2 regions of the Shewanella sp. 10N.261.52.F9 genome follow, and region 2 is predicted to be linked to the other one. Evidence: riboswitches for the same ligand, from Rfam matches in the RefSeq annotation. Region 2 holds a riboswitch; the other holds the start of a gene.

Region 1 (10,743 bases), 220 kb from region 2:
GTTTTTAGCCCGTAACAGCAAAGGCTGAGTCAATGGCATTAACGAGCGAGAACGTCCGCAGTGGATCTCATAACCCGCCACGGCTGCATTTTCATCAATAAGATGTAAACTCCCCTCAACTTGCTGCAAAATTTTATGATGCGTCAGCTCAGTCGCTAGGGGTAGCAGACCTAAACCTTCACTATTGCCAGGTGTATCTTCAACGCCTTGAGGATCATCAATAATCATCCCCAGCATCTGGTAACCGCCACAGATCCCCAACACTTTACCGCCATAACGCAGGTGCTTTTCAATTGCACTATCCCAGCCTTGCTGACGAATAAAATCGAGATCGGCGCGTACATTTTTACTGCCCGGAATAATGATTAAATCCGCTTGTGGAAGCGTGTTAGCGCCTCTATTTGAGTTCTGTGCTTGCGTTTGCAATGACACATAATTGAAATCGATTTGTGGGTGTAATCTTAGTGGATCAAAGTCGGTATGATTACTAATACGTGGCAGCACTAATACTAAGACTTTAAGTTTAGTATCTGAGGATTTATCAGGCGCAGCGATTAACGCGTCTTCGGCATCTAGGTGCAGGTCGTGCAAATAAGGTAACACGCCTAATACTGGCTTTTGAGTGTAGTCTTCTAACCAATCTAATCCGCCTTGTAATAAGCTAATATCGCCGCGAAAACGATTAATCACAAAACCTTTAACTCGCGCTTGTTCAGACTCGCTTAGCAGTGCAAGCGTTCCCACCAAATGGGCAAACACGCCACCTTTGTCGATATCAGCAATGATGATAACTGGGCAATCAACTTCTTCGGCAAAGCCCATATTGGCAATATCGCCTTCACGCAGATTAATTTCAGCAGGGCTACCAGCACCTTCAACCATTAGCATGTCGTAATCAGTAACCAATCGGTTATACGACTGTTTTACTGCCGCCATAGCTTTAACCCGATAACCATTGGCGTTTTTACCAAAGTAATCTTCCGCTTCCATCTTCATCAAAGCTTTGCCGTGCACGATGACTTGCGAGCCAGTGTCTGAGCTAGGTTTTAATAGAATTGGATTAAAGTCGATTTGTGGTTCTAGCTTACAAGCAACTGCTTGCAAGGCCTGTGCACGCCCAATCTCGCCACCATCTATTGTTACCGCGCTATTGAGCGCCATATTTTGTGGCTTAAACGGCGCAACGTTGACGCCTTGCCTAACAAACATGCGGCATAGACCTGCAACTAAGGTGCTTTTACCTGCATCGGAAGTGGTGCCTTGTACCATGAGCACTTTGCATTCTGGTTTGGCTTTATTGTTATCTGTTACTGCCACTTTTACTGTCACTCCTAACCTTTTAAATGCTGGGGTAAACCTGCTGTCACTAAGGTGACTTTATCTGCAATTGCCGCAATATCTTGGTGTAACCAACCAGCTTCATCCACAAATCGACGGCTTAGCTCCCCCATGGGTACAATGCCACAACCGACCTCATTACTAACTAATATAACCTCACCTGGCACACAGCTTAATGTCTTTAAAAGACGAGTTTTAACCTGCTCCCAATCATCCATGGATTGCATTAGATGGTTGGTCAACCAAAGCGTTAAACAGTCCACTAAAATCACGCTGTTAGTTGTAGAATACGTCTCTAATGCCTTAGTTAATTCCAGAGGGCACTCTATGGTTTGCCAAGCAATACCATCTATTTCTCGTTGGGACTGATGATGTTGAATACGCTCATGCATCTCTGCATCTAATGCCTGAGCGGTAGCAAAATAAAAACAGTTTTTAGCCAAATCGGCTTCTGCACCATTAACGCATTGCAACACTTGTGACTCTGCAAAACGGCTTTTGCCGCTGCGAGCACCACCTAAGACTAAGTGGATCACCAACTAACTCCTAAAATAAGCAATAACAGATAACAAGCTAACTCAGCCACTTGCTGTGCAGCCCCTAGGGTGTCACCGGTATAACCGCCAAGCTGCTTTCTAAACAGCTTTACTAAACAAAAGCGCACCATACAAAGCCCTAGCACTAACATAAGTGCTGGTATCGCGCCCACTATGAGCAACACTAATACGCCTGAAGCTAATAAAATCGATAGTTCATTAATCCCTTGGTGCTGGGCTAACGGCTTACTTTTACTGGTATCGGTATCGCTGACATATTGCTCTGAAAATATAAAACTGGCCGCTAAAACTCGGCTTAAACAGTGACCAACGATTAATGCGAGGCTGACATTATTGGGGTTAAACAGCGCTATCTCGGTCAGTAACTGCCATTTTAAAAATAAGGCTAGCACCAGTGCCAGTGCGCCATAACTGCCAAGGCGAGAGTCTTTCATAATGCTTAGCTTGGCTTCGACCGTCCAGCCACCACCGAGTCCATCAGCCGTATCGGCAAGACCATCTTCATGAAAGCCACCAGTAACTAATACGCTGGTGATCATGGCAAATACAATCGCTATGGACGGCGACACCCAATACAGCATTAAGCTATATACCAGCGCACTTATGCTGCCCACTAGCAAGCCTACTAAGCCAAAATAACGACTGGCCTTATTGAGCTTATCAGCATCAACCTCTATCCATTTAGGCATAGGTATACGGGTAAAAAATCCCATCGCAATAAAAAATAGGTTGAACTGTTTTTGCCACTGACTCATGTGTAGCGCCCTTAGATTTCTATGCCAGCATCTTCAAAGCTTGCCATTTCATTATAGAAATTTACGGCAGCCTGAATAAGTGGCAAGGCCAATGCAGCCCCAGTGCCCTCACCTAGCTTCATGCCAAGTTTTAACAAAGGGTTGGCTTGCAAATATTCCAACATCAGAAAATGACCTTTCTCACCTGATTGGTGAGCAAAAATCATATAATCACGCACATTCGAGTTAATCTTAACTGCTGCCAACGCCGCTGCTGAAGCAATGAATCCATCTACCACAATTAACATATTGCGCTCGGCCGCAGCCAACATAGCGCCCGTCATCTGCACGATTTCAAATCCTCCCACACAAGCAAGTACCTGCATAGGGTCGTCTAGCTCGCAGTGGTGTAGTAATAGCGCTTGCTCCACTAGCATTAATTTGCGCTTAAAGGTTGTGGCATCAATCCCAGTGCCACGGCCAACACAATCTTCAGCTTTTATGCCAGTTAACGCTGACATCATTACTGCTGCAGATGAAGTATTACCGATACCCATCTCGCCTAATGCTATCAAGTTACAACCATTTTGGTGATGCAACTCAACTCTAGCGGTCGCCATTTCAAAACCTTGCTTGACTGCGCCTAGCGTCATAGCAGCGCGCTTATGAATTGGCCCAGTGCCAGAACCTAAACGTTGGTTTATCACACCTTCAACATTTTCAATTGGCTTTAAAATACCGCAATCAATGACTTCTAGATCAAAGCCAACTTGGCGAGTAAACACATTGATCGCAGCACCGCCCTGCATAAAGTTAACCACCATCTGAGTGGTTACTTCACTTGGTGCAATCGATACGCCTGAATCGGCAATACCGTGGTCAGCAGCAAACACCATCATTTTAGGATTAATGATTTTCGGCTTATCTTTACCCAACACTCGGGCAATTTGCAGCGCTAGCGTTTCTAAATCGCCTAGTGCGCCTAACGGCTTAGTTTTGGTATCTATCTTGTGCAAAATTGCGCTATCAAATTCAGTATTAACCGGTTTAATATCAAACATCTTTAATCCCTTGAGCACTCAACTGGGGTATTCATCGCTATATACGCTTAGCGCTGCGACTACCTAAAATAAATAAAAAGAAGATACTGCCCATCACTGAGGTAATTATCCCCACAGGCAGTTCTTGATAACTCAATAATGTCCGCGCTAACACATCCACCCAGACCATAAATAATCCGCCCACCAGCGCCGTTAATAGCAGTGGATAACGCCCAGGAAATAATAGACGCACAGTGTGCGGCACCATCAATCCGATAAAGCCTATACCGCCACAATTCGCGACCAAAATAGCTGTGATAAGTGAGCAAAGGAGTAGCATAGATAAACGCAAAGCACCGACGTTAATACCCAAAGTGTGGGCGGTTTCATCCCCTGCACGCATCGCCACTATTTGGCGTTTGTACAATAAAATGATTAATGTACAAATAAACACAACGCTGGCGGGTAACCACAAACCTTGCCAACTGGCTTTAGCGAAGCTACCTAAAGTCCAAAACAATACCGACGCCGCAGCTTGTGGACTTGAGAAATACAACATCAAGCTGGCCATAGCACCAAACATAAACGAAATCGCCACCCCAGATAAGAGCATACGCTCAACCTGAGTCGATAGATTTTGCCCACATAAAGCCAACACCATAACAACCGATAGACTGGCACCAACAAAGGCACCTAGGGGTAAACTCAACCATAGAATACTTTGACTAAATAGGGTTAGTGCGACCACAGCGCCAAAGGATGCGCCTGATGAAATACCGAATAGGTATGGGTCGGCTAACGGGTTTCGAGTGACTGTTTGTAGCACACTACCGGCGATAGATAAGCCTGCACCCGCGATAAAGGCAAGCAATACCCGTGGTAGCCGAAGCTCCCAAACAATTCGCTCTCGTACTCCTAGCGACTCGCCGACATTTAATAATTTATGGCTAATAACGCTAACTACATCGGCAACACTGATGCTAGCTGCGCCAAAACTTGTCGCCGCAAATGGCGTCAATAAGGTAAGTAAGACGAGTACACCAAACAATAAATATTCAATTGGGCGTCGCGGCAAGGTTAAACCATTAACCAGCCCAATAGCGGAATTACTCACCCTCGCCTCCTTGAACTTTATTGGCTAAATCAGTTGCAGACTCATAACCGTAGAAGTAACTAATCAGCGGATTACCATGTTGTGGATGTGGCCTAATTTCACAGCACACGTCAAATACCTCGGCAATACGCTGCTCTGTCAACACTGTTTTTGGCGAGCCTTTAGCCACACAGTAACCTCCATCAAGTAGTAGGAGTTCATCACATAAAGCGCTGGCAAGATTTAGATCATGAATCGACGTAATTACCGTAATATTGAGGGTACGTAGTAACTCCAAAGTTTGAATTTGGTAGCGAATATCTAAGTGGTTAGTTGGCTCATCAAGAATGAGTAGTTTAGGTCGCTGCACTATCGCGCGGGCAATCAATGCTCGCTGCTTTTCACCGCCAGACAGGCTTTCATAAGCTTGATTCGCTTTATCTTGCAATCCCACCTTAATTAGTGCGTTAGCAACCTCTTGTCGGTCCTGCTTGCTGGTAAAATCAAAAGCATTTTTGTGGGGGGTTAAACCTAACGCAATAAGTTGCGAACAGGTCATATCAAAATGGTGCGGCGTATCTTGCAGTACAACCGCTATTTGTTGGGCAAACTGCTTAGCGGAAAGTACACCAATATCTTGGCCAAATAGCTCAATATTGCCTAAAGTTGGTTTAATAAAACGATATAAACAACGCAGCAAGCTAGACTTACCCGCGCCATTGGGGCCAATAATGCCCAGCATTTTACCTTCAGTAAGGCTGAAATTTATCGTCGACAAAATGTGTTTGTCGTTAAGTTGCCAACTTAAATCTGTAACTGACAGGACCATTTTAGGCTGCAGCTCTGCATCTGATTCAGCCATGAGCGGCATGCAACCAAGCAACACGTATCATTTTATTATCTCCCTCGAGTCGCCCGCTCGAGTATATGTACCGCCAATAGGCCGCACTTTTGAGCTATCAATACCGATTTTGATAAACCCTATTCGATTAAATTAGGCAGGTATCTGACTTGAAAGCTACGTTAGAACAAAGCTTTCATACAGTTGCGGGTACAGTCCGGACTAAGCCACTGCGATGCAGCTGCTTCCGGTTCCCTTTATGCTATTAAGCACCTAACTTTATTTGTTATTAACGGCAAAAATTCTTAGCATTAATAATATTAATGTCGCAGTTTACCATCATACGTCTACAGCGAATACCAATCAGTATGAGAAGTTGTTCAACACAGAAGTAAGCCATCAATTCGCTTTATTTACGCCCAGTTTAAACTCAAATGCGGTGTATCGCCGTCGTGTAGTATGTCTATTTGTACCTTAGCAGCATAAGGTAGTTTTAATGACGTATAAAAGCCTGCGCAGCGCGATACACCAAGCACTTTACTCATTAAATAGCGGATAACGCCACCATGAGTGACCAGTAATATCTGTTTACCTTGATGCTGCTCAATCATATCTTGCCAAGCTAGCTCAATACGCGTTTCAAAGTCTTGCATCAACTCGCCATTTGGCGGCGCAGCAAGCCAAGGGTTAGCCCAGTAGCTATCTAACGCGGCTGCATCTGACTGATACAACGCATCAAAGGTTTTTCCATCCCAGTCGCCAAAGTTCAGCTCTTTAAAGCCATCGTCTACAAATAAAGGTAACTGATGCGATGTAGCGAATGCTTTAGCGGGACCTGAGCAGCGAATAAGCGAAGAACTAATAATCACATCGGGTGCGGATGTTGAGGCATTTTTCGACTCAAACACAGCGGCAAGTGCTACTTTCATCTGCAATTCGCCCTGCTTACTCAAGCCTACATCCACTTGACCGCGCAAAATATTACCACCTTCACATTGGCCATGCCTTAGGAGGATAACGTTAGTGTTTTGCATCGCTTAAGCCTATCATTATTATTTATCAACAACTTACATAATTTTATTGGTTTTTAATGCTGAAAAAGTATCATGCTTTTAGCACTTGCACTTTTGAGTAAGCCTCACGTATTATGGACGTCTATACGTATAAATGTCCAAACAAAAAATGTAAGTCTGAAAGCGACTCGCAACTTAAAGAAAAATGACCGGCATTTTATACGAGCATAAATTACCAGAATAATCATTTGCGAATTGGTAGGAATTATCTATGGCAACCTGTACCCCAACACATGCCTTGAGCGCAGTAGCACACACTCAAGACACTGCCGAAAAGGTTTTAGCAGTACTTACCCAAAAGCTTCAAGATGGGATCCTTATTCTCGATGGTGCGATGGGCACCATGATCCAAGATCGCAAATTTGAAGAAGCTGATTTTCGTGGCTTGCAGTTCAAAGATTGGCATTGCGATGTAAAGGGCAACAACGATATGTTGGTGCTGACGCAACCAGAGGCGATTAAGCAGATCCATAAAGATTATCTGCTCGCGGGCTCAGACATTATTGAGACCAACACCTTTAACGCTACGCGTATCGCCATGGCCGATTACGACATGCAGGCGCACTCAGCAGCAATTAACTTAGCCGGTGCGCGTCTTGCCCGAGAAGCCGCTAATGAAGTTGAAACTGAAACCGGTCGCCAATGTTATGTAGCAGGTGTACTTGGTCCAACCAACCGTACCTGCTCAATTAGCCCAGATGTTAATGATCCTGGTTATCGTAACGTTAGCTTTGATGAACTTGTTGAAGCCTACATTGAATCGATTAATGCGCTGATAGCTGGCGGCGCAGATTTGATTATGGTTGAAACGATTTTTGATACCCTTAATGCTAAAGCGGCACTATTTGCCATAGAAACCGTATTTGATCAGCAAGGTTTCCGTCTGCCGATTATGATCTCAGGCACCATTACCGATGCCTCTGGCCGCACCCTTACCGGCCAAACGACGGAAGCTTTCTATAATTCTTTGCGCCACGTTAAGCCTTTATCTATCGGCCTTAACTGTGCATTAGGGCCAACCGAGCTGCGCCCTTATGTTGAAGAGCTATCTAAGATTTCTGAATGTTATGTCTCTGCACACCCTAACGCTGGCCTGCCTAACGAATTTGGTGGCTACGATGAAACGCCAGAGCAGATGGCTGAAGTCATTCAAGAGTGGGCCGAAGAAGGCTTTTTAAACATTATTGGTGGCTGCTGTGGTACTACGCCTGATCACATCCGCGTTATTCGTGAAGCGGTTATTCAGCACCCTGCCCGAGTACTACCAAACATTCCAGTTGCTTGCCGTTTATCAGGGCTTGAGCCGCTAACCATTGATGCCAACTCGCTATTTTTAAACGTCGGTGAACGTACCAACGTCACCGGTTCAGCTAAGTTTTTGCGCCTGATTAAAACTGGCGAATATGAAGAAGCGTTGTCAGTTGCCCGTGAGCAAGTTGAGAGCGGCGCGCAGATCATCGATATCAACATGGATGAAGGCATGCTCGATGGCGCTGAAACCATGCACAAGTTCCTTAATCTAATCGCCTCAGAGCCTGATATCTCTCGCGTACCAATTATGATCGACTCCTCTAAATGGGAGGTGATTGAAGCAGGCCTTAAGTGTATTCAGGGTAAGGGCATCGTTAACTCGATTTCGCTTAAAGAAGGCGAAGAGAAGTTTATTGAACAAGCGACCTTAGTAAAACGCTATGGCGCCGCTGCCATTGTGATGGCATTCGATGAAGTCGGCCAAGCTGATACTAAAGCGCGTAAAGTCGAGATCTGTACCCGCGCTTATAATGTATTGGTTGATAAAGTCGGCTTCCCGCCAGAAGACATCATTTTCGATCCGAATATTTTTGCCATTGCCACTGGTATTGAAGAGCACGATAACTACGCCGTGGATTTTATTGAAGCCACCGCAGAGATAAAACGCACTTTGCCACACGCGATGATCTCAGGCGGCGTATCAAACGTGTCATTCTCGTTCCGTGGTAACAACCCTGTACGTGAAGCTATCCACGCCGTATTCCTGTATCACGCCATTCAAGCTGGCATGGACATGGGTATTGTTAACGCAGGTCAGCTGGCCATTTATGACGATATCGACCCAGAGCTAAAAGAGCGCGTTGAAGCCATTGTGCAAAACTTACCGTGCACTGTGGCCGATACCAACAACACCGAACTGCTATTAGAAGTTGCCGAAAAATTCCGTGGTGATGGCAGTCAAACCATCAAGAAAGAAGATTTAGAATGGCGCACTAAGCCGGTTAATGAGCGCTTAGCCCATGCGTTAGTAAAAGGTATTACCGACTATATCGATGCAGATACCGAAGAAGCGCGTCAACAGGCAACACGCCCACTGGATGTGATTGAAGGGCCGTTAATGGACGGCATGAACATCGTTGGTGACCTATTTGGCTCAGGAAAAATGTTCCTGCCACAAGTAGTCAAGTCTGCCCGAGTGATGAAAAAAGCCGTAGCTTACTTAAACCCATACATTGAGCTAGAAAAAGTCGCAGGTCAGTCAAACGGTAAGATCTTAATGGTCACCGTAAAAGGCGATGTGCACGATATTGGTAAAAACATTGTTGGCGTAGTACTGGCTTGTAACGGCTATGAAGTGATCGACTTAGGCGTAATGGTACCGGTTGAGAAAATCATCGAAGTGGCGATTGCTGAAAACGTCGATATTATCGGTATGTCAGGACTCATTACCCCAAGCCTTGATGAAATGGTGCATAACGTTAAGAGTTTCCATAAAGCAGGCTTAACTATTCCATCAATTATTGGCGGCGCTACCTGCTCGAAAATCCATACCGCAGTCAAGATTGCCCCACACTCACCTGAGGGCGCTATTTACATTGCCGACGCCTCGCGCGCCGTGCCTATGGTTTCAAAACTCATCAATAACGACACTCGCCAAGCGACTATCGATGAAGCCTATGCAGAGTATGATGTCATGCGCGAAAAGCGCTTATCACAAGCTAAGCGCAAAGAGATCACCAGCATAGAAGCCGCGCGTGAAAACCGCTGCCAACACGACTGGCAAAACTACAGCCCATTTGTGCCCAATCAACTGGGTCGCCAAGTGTTTGATGACTATCCGCTAGAAGATTTAGTTGAGCGCATAGACTGGACGCCATTTTTTAGAAGCTGGGAGCTGCATGGACATTTCCCGCGCATTTTAGATGATGAAGTCGTAGGTGAAGAAGCACGTAAGCTGTTTAGCGACGGCAAAGCTATGCTAGACAAAATCATCAGTGAAAAATGGCTCACCGCGAAAGCGGTTATTGGCTTATTCCCAGCCAACACCGTTAACCACGACGATATTGAGCTGTACACCGATGAAAGTCGTAGCGAGCTTGAACTGACGACTCATCACCTACGGATGCAGATTGAACGTGTTGGTAATGACAACTTCTGTTTAGCTGACTTTGTCGCGCCAAAAGACAGTGGCGTGGCCGATTACATGGGCGGCTTTGCCGTCACGGCAGGCCATGGTATTGATGAGCACGTGGCACGCTTTGAAGCTGACCATGATGACTACAGCGCCATTATGCTTAAATGCTTGGCTGACCGCTTAGCCGAAGCCTTTGCCGAGCGGATGCATGAACGCGTACGTAAAGAGTTTTGGGGTTACGCAGCCGATGAAGTACTCGATAACGAAGCGCTTATTCGCGAAAAGTACAAAGGTATTCGCCCAGCTCCTGGTTACCCAGCATGCCCTGATCACACTGAAAAAGGCCTGCTGTGGGACTTATTAAAGCCAGATGAAACCATTGGCCTTAATATCACCGAAAGCTACGCTATGTTCCCAACCGCAGCGGTTTCTGGTTGGTATTTTGCTCACCCTAAGTCGCGTTATTTTGGCGTAACTAACATTGGCCGTGATCAAGTGGAAGATTATGCCGCCCGTAAAGGCATGAGCATAGAGGAAACCGAGCGCTGGTTAATGCCGGTGTTGGACTATGATCCAGAGTAATAGAATGCTGAGTAAAAAAGTATAAATAAAGCCCCTGAATAAGGGGCTAAATAGAGCAGCAGCTTGGTTTGCAGGGCAGCTTTTCAGTTCAGTAAACTTA
Region 2 (10,743 bases):
GGTTTAACGCAGCGCGAGCCATAGCTTTGCACCCAACCAAATTGAGTAAAACCAACCCCTTCAAGCTGCTCACCAAAGTATTCCACCATGTCGTTGCGCTCAGCTTCGCCATGTACTAACACGTCGATATCTAGCTTTAATTGCCGCTCTACTGTGTCTTGGGTGACTTGACGTAACTGCTCGTTATATTGCTCAAGGCTCAACTCTCCCTTACGCCAACGGCTGCGCAAACCACGAATGGCAGGAGTTTGCGGAAAACTGCCTATGGTTGTGGTTGGCAATAACGGCAAACGATACTTAGCTCGCTGCACCGCTTGCCTTACCGAAAAAGCATCATCACGTTGGTAATCTTGCTCTGTTAACGCATCAACTCGGTCGATGACAGCTTGATTAGCCGCTTTGGCACGGGCATCACGCCTTGCTTCGCACTCGCTGACAATGGAGTGAGCTTCAGCAGAATTAGCCTCAGTTAGCAGCACTTTAAGTTTATTTAACTCGGTAAGTTTTTGCTTGGCAAAAGACAGTTGTAATTTAAGCGCTGGAGCAAGCTCTGTTTCGACTTCTAAATCAACAGGACTATGCAGCAACGAACATGAAGGTGATAACCATAAACGCTGCTTAAGATCGCGAGCCACACTCGTTAACTGGCTCGCAATTTGGTCAAGCTCCGTGGCCCATACGTTACGACCATTAATCACCCCAACCGATAAAATCTGCTCAGGATCTAAGGTTGCGACAAAGTCAGCTAATTGCTCTGGTGCTGTGACTAAGTCTAAATGCAGACCCGCCACAGGCAAAGCCGACACTAATTGGTGATGATGAGCAATGCTGCCGTAGTAGCTTGCTAATAACAGTTTAGGTGAACTGCTTGCCAATATTTGATAAGCCTGAGTAATCGCTGCTTGCCAGTCGCTTTCCAGCTCTAATGCTAAGATAGGTTCATCAAGCTGCACCCACTCAACGCCTTGGTCAGCAAAACGTTGCAATACTTTTTGATAAGCTTCGATAAGCTGTGGTAACAAACTCAACTTATCAAACTCTGTGCCGACGGCTTTTGACAAATACAAGAATGAAACAGGACCAAGGATCACCGGCTTAGCTTGATGGCCCAAATTCTGCGCTTCACTTACTTCATCAAATAACTGCTCATAAGCAATATCAAAAACTTGATGAGCGCTTAACTCTGGCACTATGTAGTGATAGTTAGTATTAAAAAATTTAGTCATTTCAGCGGCAGGGGCATCATTACCTGTAGGTGCTCTGCCACGTCCGACACGAAACAAGGTGTCTAAATCTATACCTGAATCGCTGCGGTGTCGCTCAGGAATAGCCCCCAATGTAGCGCTAAGAGTTAATACCTGATCATAAAAGGCAAAATCACCCACAGGTAATAAGTTTACCCCTGCATCCGCTTGCCATTGCCAATGGGTTTGGCGCAACCCCTTTGAAACTTCAAGAAGTTGCGACTGTTCAATCTCACCACGCCAGTATTTTTCTAAAGCAAACTTTAATTCGCGTAAACGACCGATCCGTGGAAATCCCAAACTATTTAATTGCATATTGTATACCTTTCAGTGTTAAGATGAACAAAATTCAGAGTTAGCGCCCATCTGAATGACATATAACAAAACAGATTGCCGGGCGTCTGGACGTCTAGAAGTTTATTGTGATAGCCTAGGTATTCGCAATCGAAACGAATTCAAGCGCTACATGAGCGGATTTCATGTGAGGATAATATGATAGAGCTTAGACATTTACGTACGTTAGTTGCCCTTAAAGAAAGCGGCAGCCTCGCCGGGGCTGCAAAGAAACGCTTCGTCACTCAGTCGGCACTGTCGCATCAAATTAAAGAACTGGAGACACGGATTAACTCAGCAATCTTTGTGCGTAAAAGTAAGCCACTTTCTTTTACTCAAGAAGGCGCACGCTTACTTAATCTTGCAGAAGATATCTTGCCGAAAGTGATAGAAACTGAATTTGATTTGAAAAAAGGCTTAGAAGATGGCGATAACCATTTAGGTGTTGGTATTGAGTGCCATAGCTGTTTCCGTTGGTTAATGCCGGTGATGGAACAATTTAGACAGCAATACCCTTTGGCTGATCTGGACCTATCAAGTCGTCATCTGTTCGATTCGCTTAATGCGCTTGAACAAGGCGAGCTAGATGTGGTGTTAACGTCAGATCCTGTTCCCGGCCAAGCCATTGCTTATCAACACTTGTTTGATTTCGAAGTCAGACTCGTCGTTGCAAGTGATCACCCTCTCGCTCATCAAGAGTTTGTTACACCTAAACAATTAGAAGGGTTACCGATTTTAAGCTATCCGGTTGCACTTGAGCGTTTAGATATCTTCCGCCACTTTTTAGAGCCGGCAGGCATAAAAGCGGGCCCACAAGTGACCTGCGATTTAACCATGATGCTGTTACAGCGTATAGCTTGTAAAGATGGTATTGCGGCGCTACCAAGCTGGTCTATTAGCGAAGCTCATGGCCTAAGTTTAACCAGCCTTAAACTCGGCGCAGAAGGATTAAAACGTCCGTTATTTGGCGCCTATCGCCGTAATGGAGCCAATGCTCGCTTAGCTCAACATTGGCTTGAGTTAGTCGCACAAGAAGGCTTAGCCAAGCAAAAAATAAACTAGTATCGTCTTAAGCTAACGCTAAAAACAAAAAAGCCTGCAAATGCAGGCTTTTAAGTAAACGCTCATATCGGCTTAAGTAATAAACCTCTTTTAGCCAAAACGCGTCTTAACACCAATCCTGGCGAACTCACGTTATGTGTCTGACGTAGGTTATGCGCAATCAAAAACTCATCACGTAAGTCGTCATCAAGCCCTAATGAGCCAAATGCTTCTAAGGTCAAAGTTTGCTGCTGCCCTTCAATCACAGACTTCAATACACTAATAGGGTAAGCCTGCTTTGCCTCTGAGTTTAAGTAAGCAAATGCCGTTAGCGCAATAATGTCGCCAAACACGCTAAACAGCGCTAATGTCTGCACTTCATCTGGGCTAATTTGTAAGTCATCTAATTGGTACAGTTGGTCTACTGCGTCAATCGCAATTGCTTCAGTTAGCGACCAGTAGCCTTGAACCAACTTCTTATAAGGTTCACTTAATTCGTCTAAACGTTCTTTCAAATAGAAAGTAAACGCATAACGATAAATATTAACTTGCCCTAAACGCACTAACGCATCTTTCAATGAGCGATTTTTACTGGTTTGCGGCGTAGCGTGATCAGCACTGTTACTGCGCCAAAGCAGATGGGCTGATAAGGCTGGATCAGACGAAACGATATCGATAACGTTACGGATATCACCGTCTGCAATAATGGCCTTTTTCAATGGGATCAGGATCCCTCGACGCCCTATTACCTGCTCTTCATTGCTGATAATGGCGCGTACTTGAGTAAATACTTGCTGCTCAAGATCTGTCATGCGAAACATTAAACCTTATTTTTTTAATAATTCTATCCATTAAATTTCAGCTAAATTAACCCACAATATGACATTGAAGGTCAAGCCATATAAGCGATTACCTTAGCAAGTTTCTACGGTTTTCTGGTGATTAATTTTTCTAAGTTAAGTCATTCTGTGATTAAACGGACACTATCAGGATTTTCTATTACAGCCTCGACTTCCCTACAAGAGAGAGATGATAACATAACAAGCTGTTATTTAATGACTTTTAATCTAAAAGCCTTTCATAAACCGCATTAGCAAGCGCTAAATAACCCTGTTCATTCAAGTGTATCGCGTCTGATTTCATGCTAGGGCTTTTCAATAGGTCACTTAATGTATCTTCCACTAAAACTAACTGGTATTGCTCAGCAAGCTCAGCATAAATCGGTGACGGCGAAACAAATAGGCTCTTTTGCGGTACGGCAACCAGTAAGACTGGGATCTGCTTGGCTTGGGCCATTTCAATCATGCTCGCGAGATTAGCCTTAGTCTTTGCTTCGCTATGGTTTCTTAAAAAGTCATTGCCCCCCCTCAAGCAAAATAAGCACCTGAGGTAAATGTGTATCGAGCAGCCCATTTAAGCGTTTAAGTCCACCAGTCGTTGTTTCACCAGAAATGCCAGCGTTAATCACTTCAAAGCCACTAATAGCCGCTAACTGACTTGGATAGTCTTGCCCTTTAGCCGCGCCAACACCAAAAGTCAGACTATCACCAAAAGCCAGTAACCTCGCATTAGGTGGTAACTCACCAATGCTGGCACCCGAACAAGCTTGTAGTAATAGTAAAGATAAGATCACTACTAACCTGAGCAATAAATGACACATAAGAAGACGCTTTATTGATAAGTTTGCCCAAAAAATAACATAAAAAAAGCCAGACACAAGGTCTGGCTTTTAATGCCTACTAAAAAAATGTTTTAAAAGGCTTGGTAGCTCACGCTAAAGTAAAACTCTCGACCAGGGCTGAAGTAGTTTTGTGCCGAAATAATCTCTTCATCAAATAGATTATTGGCTTTCAAACGTAGACTCCAAGCATCATCTAGCTGATAACCTATGCTCAAATCTAGCTGGTGAGTGGCGTCAAAGAAATCATTACTGCCGGCATAGCGCTTTCCTTGATAGTGGTAGTTAGCCAATAGATCAACCTGATCCCAGCCATAGCTCAACTGGTAGTTAAACTCGTTTTCACTGCGGCCAATCAACTCTTCACCAGTCTGCTTATTCTCTGCATCTAGATAAGTGTAAGCTAACTGGTGATCTAAGCTAAATAAGCTAAAGTTAGCCGATAATTCAACACCTTGAATTTTAGCTTCATTGATATTAGCAGGCTTCCAGATATCCCAACCAAAATCGTCTTTTTCACCTGTTGGTGCCCAAGCAATAAGGTTATCAATGGTGTTTTCAAACACACTGATATAAGCACGAATATCGTTAGCCGTGTAATGCAAGGTTAGGTCATAACTTTCAGCTGTTTCTGAAATTAAATCTGGGTTACCAGAATCAGGCCAGTATAAATCGTTAAAAGTTGGAGCCTTAAACGCTGTACCCGTTGATGCAGCTAAACGCCATTGGTCGTTAAACTGATAAGCAAGACTCGCATTGTAAGACACTTCACTATCGATATTCTCTACGTCATCATAACGTACAGCAACTTCAGCAAGCAGTTGGCTCCATTGCTTTTGCGCAAGTAAATAAGCACCGAAAAGATCACGCTCATCTTGAGCATAATCACCTTTTACCGTCTCATTTGACCAATCAATACCACCTGTAAATGTTAAGTCATTAGCGGCTAAATATTGGTTACTCCAGTTAACTTGATCGCGCTTGGTTTCAAACTCTGAAACCGGCACACTGATATCGTCGCCTCGGAAGTTTTCATTCGCATCACGAGACTGGCTTAACGCCAGTTTGCTGGTAAATTTATCATTGCTGTATTGAGCCGCGAGGTTCCATAGATAGTTCTCATAATCTGATTCATCAGCAGAGCCCGATGCATAAATATCATCGTACTGAGTATTACCTTTATCATACTGGCCGTTCCAAAGTGCTTGCCAGTTTTGATTAATTTGCTGAGACCCTTTTAACGACAAGGCATTGCGCTTATAACCGTCGTCGTCATTTTCAACAGGTGCACCATTATAAACATCATAGCCGTCAGACTGTTCATGGTTAACTGCAAGGGTTGTGCTGCCGTTACCATGGCTCATGCCAGTACCAAATGAACCACGAATGTAATCGTTGCTACCGTACTCAGCACCTGCAAACCATTCACCGCCTTTTAGTTGACGCGTAAAGATTTGGATCACACCGCCAATCGCATCGCTCCCCCAAACTGATGCACGTGGGCCTTTTAGAACTTCGATTCGTTCGATGTTTTCAGGCGATAGCGTGTTAAAGCTAACAGTACCTAAAGTGGCAGAGCCAACCTTAACACCGTCAACAAGCACTAGAACATGATTGGAATTACTACCACGAACACTAACTGACGTAGCTTGGCCTGCACCACCATTGCGTGAAATGCTCACACCCGGCAATGTTTCTAGTACATCGGCAACCGACTTAGGGTTAAGACGTGCGATTTCTTCACGCTCAATGGTATTGATAACGGTTAACTGCTGATCAGCAGTTCTGTCAAAACGTGAACCAGTAACCGTAATGGTTTCGTCAACGTTTACTGTAGCGGTAGTGCCTTCTTCAGCCGTTGCCGAAAATGCAGATAAGCTTAAAAGACTGCTAACTAGCAGTGCGATTTTTGATGGTTGTGTTCCCATTTACCTTTGACTCCTAAAAGGAAAACGGGGCAAAAACGTCACGGAGAACCGGGGCAAAAGTTAACTTTATGCCTAACCGTCAATCTGCCGCATCTCGAGATCTGCCCGCCGAAATCATCGAAATCACTTTGCTGGCCGGTCTCCGGACTTAGGTTCTGTATTACGTGTAATACCCGAGTACAAGCTTTAAACGCCTTTCCATTAAGGCGCACTTGTCTCTCACCATTCACCGTTGCGGGGGCAGTGTCAGAATTTAACTGACTTCCCGATTATCCTCAGTTACAGCAGTAACTTGGGCACCAATAAAGTTGACTAAAATACTCTTTTTATGAGCTGTTTTTTATGCGCTATTTTTATCAATAACTAAGTAATAAAAGCTTAAACCAATAAACTTTTCATTGTAGATGACATCATTTGAAGCGCCATTTATTCAATAGCATGTATTGCAATCACCCAAGAGTAAAAAAGCATCACCATTGAGAGTGCGCGCATTATAGACGTCTATACGGTTAAATGTCTAACCTAAGCACAGATAAAACACGGAGATAGAGGCAGGAATAACACAACCATTAGTTATAAGTTAGAACAATTACTTTAAAAATCAGCTAGTAAACAGCTCAAACCGCTATTTGACTGATGACTAATGTAAGCTCAACGGCATAATACTGGATAGGAACTCTTGATAATTATGCGCTTTCACTGGTGGGTTTACTTTATTAAAGGTGTTACCGCGTATCGACTTATGGATTAAATATAAGTCCGCTTTGCCTTTCACCACAGTGTAATGACCTATTTCACCTAAGCTAGTAGCAGAGGAATAGGCCACACCTTTAATCGACTTAATATGCGTATTAGGCATTTGAGTGCAACCTATAATTGCACTAGCAGTTTCATGCCCACCTAGCGGCTCACTAGGTAAGTCTTCAAACACCATTTCACCTTGGCAACTTTCAAGGTAAACGTTAGCCATGGTTTCTAAAAATTCTTGTGGTTCAATATCTTCAGCAACGCCCTTAAAGCCTTGTACGCACACCATAGACGACCAAGTTTGCAGCTCTTGCCCCATAGGTACAAACTCTGCTGAATACATGGTTTCCTGTTGCTCTGAATAAGCCAGCTTCCAATCCACAGGCAAATTAAAATTAAAAGTTTGCCCAAAAATAACCAATTGCTGTAGTTGTTTATTGGCTGAGCTTTTAGGGAGGGATTTTTTAGCACTATCTTTGCTGGAGTCATCAGCAAAACTCAGAGGAGAAACCGCAAAAAGCAGACTACTGATAAAAGTAAATACAAAATGAAATGAAGATGGGCGCATACCTTTACAATCCTTGTCGAGGCGTTTTTTCATACTGCACATTCTATCTAGGCTAGACACAAAGTAAAACCGAAATATCGATTTATGTCCTTCCCAAAAGTTGAATATACAAAACCAGTTTAATTAACAACACCTTATATTCAAACCAATAATAATGATTAATTTTCACTCAAAAATAACTTGCACAAATTGATTACATTTGTAATCTTAAATATACATTACAAGTGTAATCGAAAATTTATTAGCAAGAGACCCAAAATGAAAGAGATCAGTAATGCAGAACTAACAGTGCTTAATATTTTATGGCAGTCATCCCCAAAAAGCGCCAGCGAAGTCATTAATGAGTTATCCCGCAGCCATGAATGGCATGAGAAAACCGTAAAAACCTTGCTAAATCGATTAGTCAAAAAGCAAGCCATTGGTTTTGAAAAACAAGGCCGCTCTTACCTGTACTCGCCACTAATTGATCAAAGCGAATACCAGCTAAAAGAAACTGAATCCTTTATTGAGCGTTTATTCTCAGGCCGCATTGCCCCACTCGTTGTAGGCTTTGCTAAGCAAAACAAACTTAACGCGGAAGATGTTGCTGAACTGCAACAGTTGATTGATACATGGCAAAAGGAAAACAAGTCATGATGCTATGGATGGTGCAACAAACCATACTGCTAAGCCTAATTTGCGTAGGCTTACTGATTTGCCACAAGCCACTACAAAAATACTTAGGCTCACACCAGACTTATCATCTTTGGCTCGCAGTCCCTATTCTGTTACTTAGCTCAACAATAGTTGCTGCCATGCCAAACTTATTTGCAGCAGTTCAGTCTCAGCAAATCGCTCATTACAGCGTTTTGGCAAGTAAAATAATTCAAGCTAAAAATACAACAAACTATGGGCTATTTGCCAGCTACATATGGCTTGGCGGAATTTCTATCATGCTTATTCTGCTTACGCTGCAGCTTATATCAATCAAGGCCCTTGCACGCAGCGCGACAAAAGTAAGCAGCCCATTTTCACGCCTAGCGACTTACGTTCACCCCAAAGTGCAATCGCCGATGCTTATAGGCATTGTGAACCCAAAAATCATCTTGCCAGTTAACTTCAACCAACTTAATGCACAAGAACAGCAAGCCATTATCAATCACGAGCAATATCACCACCAGCGTGGCGATCTACAGTGCAATTTATTGGCGTATGGCGTGTTATGTCTGTTTTGGTTTAATCCCATTTGCTGGCTTGCATACCGTCGCTTTCGCGATGATCAAGAGCTAGCCTGCGATGCCCATGTGACCCAGTCACTCAGCAAGCAACAAAAAATCAGTTATAGCCAAGTGCTGTTGGCTTATTCACAGCAGGCCCAGCACGGCTTGCTACACACTCACTACGGAAATAAAAACATACTCAAGGAACGTATTATGCAAATGAAAACCCAGCAAAAAGGCCAAAGCAGCATTGCAGTTATAGGATTAATCATGGTTTTAGGGCTTTGCGGCCTAATGTTAAATCAACAAGTTCAAGCTGGCGGAGTCGATAAACAATCAGTGGTGTATCCAACCATGCGCATTGAGCCTAAATATCCCATTGAAGCAGCAAAGGCTAACCAAAATGGTTTTGTGCAACTGCAGTTCGATATTACCCCAAGTGGCGCAGTAACCAATGTTAGCGTAATTAAATCATCACCAGAGAAAGTGTTTGATGCAGTGGCGATTACTGCACTAAAGCAATGGCAATACCAGAGTTCGCCTAACGGTGTGCAAGGTTCAAAAGTACAACTCGATTTTGAAGTTGAAACCCCTACCACCGATGTTGAGCGCATCAAGGTTAACGCTAAATAACAGCAAAGTTGATGAGTGGGTTTAGCCTCTAAGCCCACTCACAAAAATGCGCGCCCTCTGTTTAATGATAAATAGTTTAGCGCTCTAATCACTATCTTTAGAAAACATTTACAATTGATTATCATTCTCATTTAATGCTTTTTACATTAGGATGCTAGCGTCATTAACTATATGAGAATTTAACTATGCCTACCCTAATCAAGTTTGTTGCAGCAACATTCATGCTAAGTTTTTCAGCCTTTGCTAGCGCCAACACCTGCCAACTCGATATCAATGCAACCGATGCTATGCAGTTTGATAAGAAAGAGCTCACCCTTCCAGTAGGTTGCACCGAAGTGACGCTTAATTTACACCACGCAGGCACCCTACCAAAAACGGCCATGGGCCATAACTGGGTACTAACTGAAACCGCTAATATGTCAGCTGTTGCTAACGAAGGCATGGCAGCTGGCGCAGCAAACAGCTACGTCAAAGCTGATGATCCTAGAGTGCTTGCTCATACCGATATTATTGGTGGCGGTGAAAGCACTAGCATTACCTTTAGCACCGCTGATCTCGATCCTGCAAAACAGTACAGCTTCTTTTGTTCATTCCCAGGTCACTGGGCCATTATGCAAGGCCAGTTTGTCATTGCCTCATAGTTAACCAACGAGGTGCAAATATACTCCCCCAACTTGATTTGCACCTCGCTCAAGCATTTAACTGCAAAACCTACCTCAACTTAAGCAGCACGCTTTAGTAAAATCACACACGAATTAACAATTAATTAACCTGCAAAACAATTTCTGCTATTGTGATTTTCGCTATCAAAGCAGCTTTATCTCGTTAGCTTGCAAGCTTTAAGAACAATAACAATCAGGCGCAATCAATGTCAGATAACACACCATTAATCACTCCACGCACTTTAAAAGTACCGATAACCAATGTTTATGCAATGGGCGGCTACTGCGCCCAGCTTAGATTTGGCGCCAATAAAACCCCAGCAAATCTGATTATTGATACGGGCAGTAGCACCTTAGTGGTGAGCGACAGTGATTATGACGACGAGCAAGACACTAGCTTAGTGGCCACCAGCTTTGCTCAAGAAGTCTTGTATGGTGCGGGCGGCTGGGACGGCCCTGTAGTGCATACCCGAGTCGGACTCAGAGAAGAAGATATCGATTTCAACCTAAGCGACGGTTATCAGTTAGAGCCAAATCCTGATGCCCACGCGCCCATAGTACTTAACGATTGTCCGGTGGCGATAGTGTCGTCGATTAAACAAGAGGGCACATTTTTACACGCCGACGGCATACTCGGTCTTGCTTACCATCAGCTAAACAAAAGCTACAATCTCAAAGACTATTTTGACAAATACAATATCAAACCAGCG

Evidence for each region. A riboswitch is a leader RNA that binds a small molecule or an ion and turns the genes downstream of it on or off. The one in region 2 is predicted to bind cobalamin.
Region 1: linked by a shared signal. The riboswitch ahead of AB4298_RS01215 (ABC transporter ATP-binding protein) and the one ahead of AB4298_RS00240 (TonB-dependent receptor domain-containing protein) in region 2 are both predicted to bind cobalamin.

What each region holds. Positions count from the first base shown of each region.
Region 1 covers NZ_JBFRNX010000001.1:280,056-290,798, forward strand. The annotation lists gene AB4298_RS01190 (cobyric acid synthase) at 1-1,269, opposite strand, end outside; gene cobU (bifunctional adenosylcobinamide kinase/adenosylcobinamide-phosphate guanylyltransferase) at 1,332-1,874, opposite strand; gene AB4298_RS01200 (adenosylcobinamide-GDP ribazoletransferase) at 1,871-2,650, opposite strand; gene cobT (nicotinate-nucleotide--dimethylbenzimidazole phosphoribosyltransferase) at 2,662-3,690, opposite strand; gene AB4298_RS01210 (FecCD family ABC transporter permease) at 3,728-4,783, opposite strand; gene AB4298_RS01215 (ABC transporter ATP-binding protein) at 4,776-5,633, opposite strand; cobalamin riboswitch at 5,743-5,895, opposite strand; gene AB4298_RS01220 (histidine phosphatase family protein) at 6,017-6,637, opposite strand; gene metH (methionine synthase) at 6,888-10,643, shown strand.
Region 2 covers NZ_JBFRNX010000001.1:56,447-67,189, forward strand. The annotation lists gene metE (5-methyltetrahydropteroyltriglutamate--homocysteine S-methyltransferase) at 1-1,559, opposite strand, end outside; gene AB4298_RS00220 (LysR family transcriptional regulator) at 1,737-2,639, shown strand; gene AB4298_RS00225 (HDOD domain-containing protein) at 2,702-3,430, opposite strand; gene AB4298_RS00230 (SGNH/GDSL hydrolase family protein) at 3,681-3,923, opposite strand; gene AB4298_RS00235 (GDSL-type esterase/lipase family protein) at 3,973-4,251, opposite strand; gene AB4298_RS00240 (TonB-dependent receptor domain-containing protein) at 4,371-6,224, opposite strand; cobalamin riboswitch at 6,341-6,543, opposite strand; gene AB4298_RS00245 (hypothetical protein) at 6,865-7,572, opposite strand; gene AB4298_RS00250 (BlaI/MecI/CopY family transcriptional regulator) at 7,798-8,175, shown strand; gene AB4298_RS00255 (M56 family metallopeptidase) at 8,172-9,371, shown strand; gene azu (azurin) at 9,557-10,012, shown strand; gene AB4298_RS00265 (pepsin/retropepsin-like aspartic protease family protein) at 10,240-10,743, shown strand, end outside.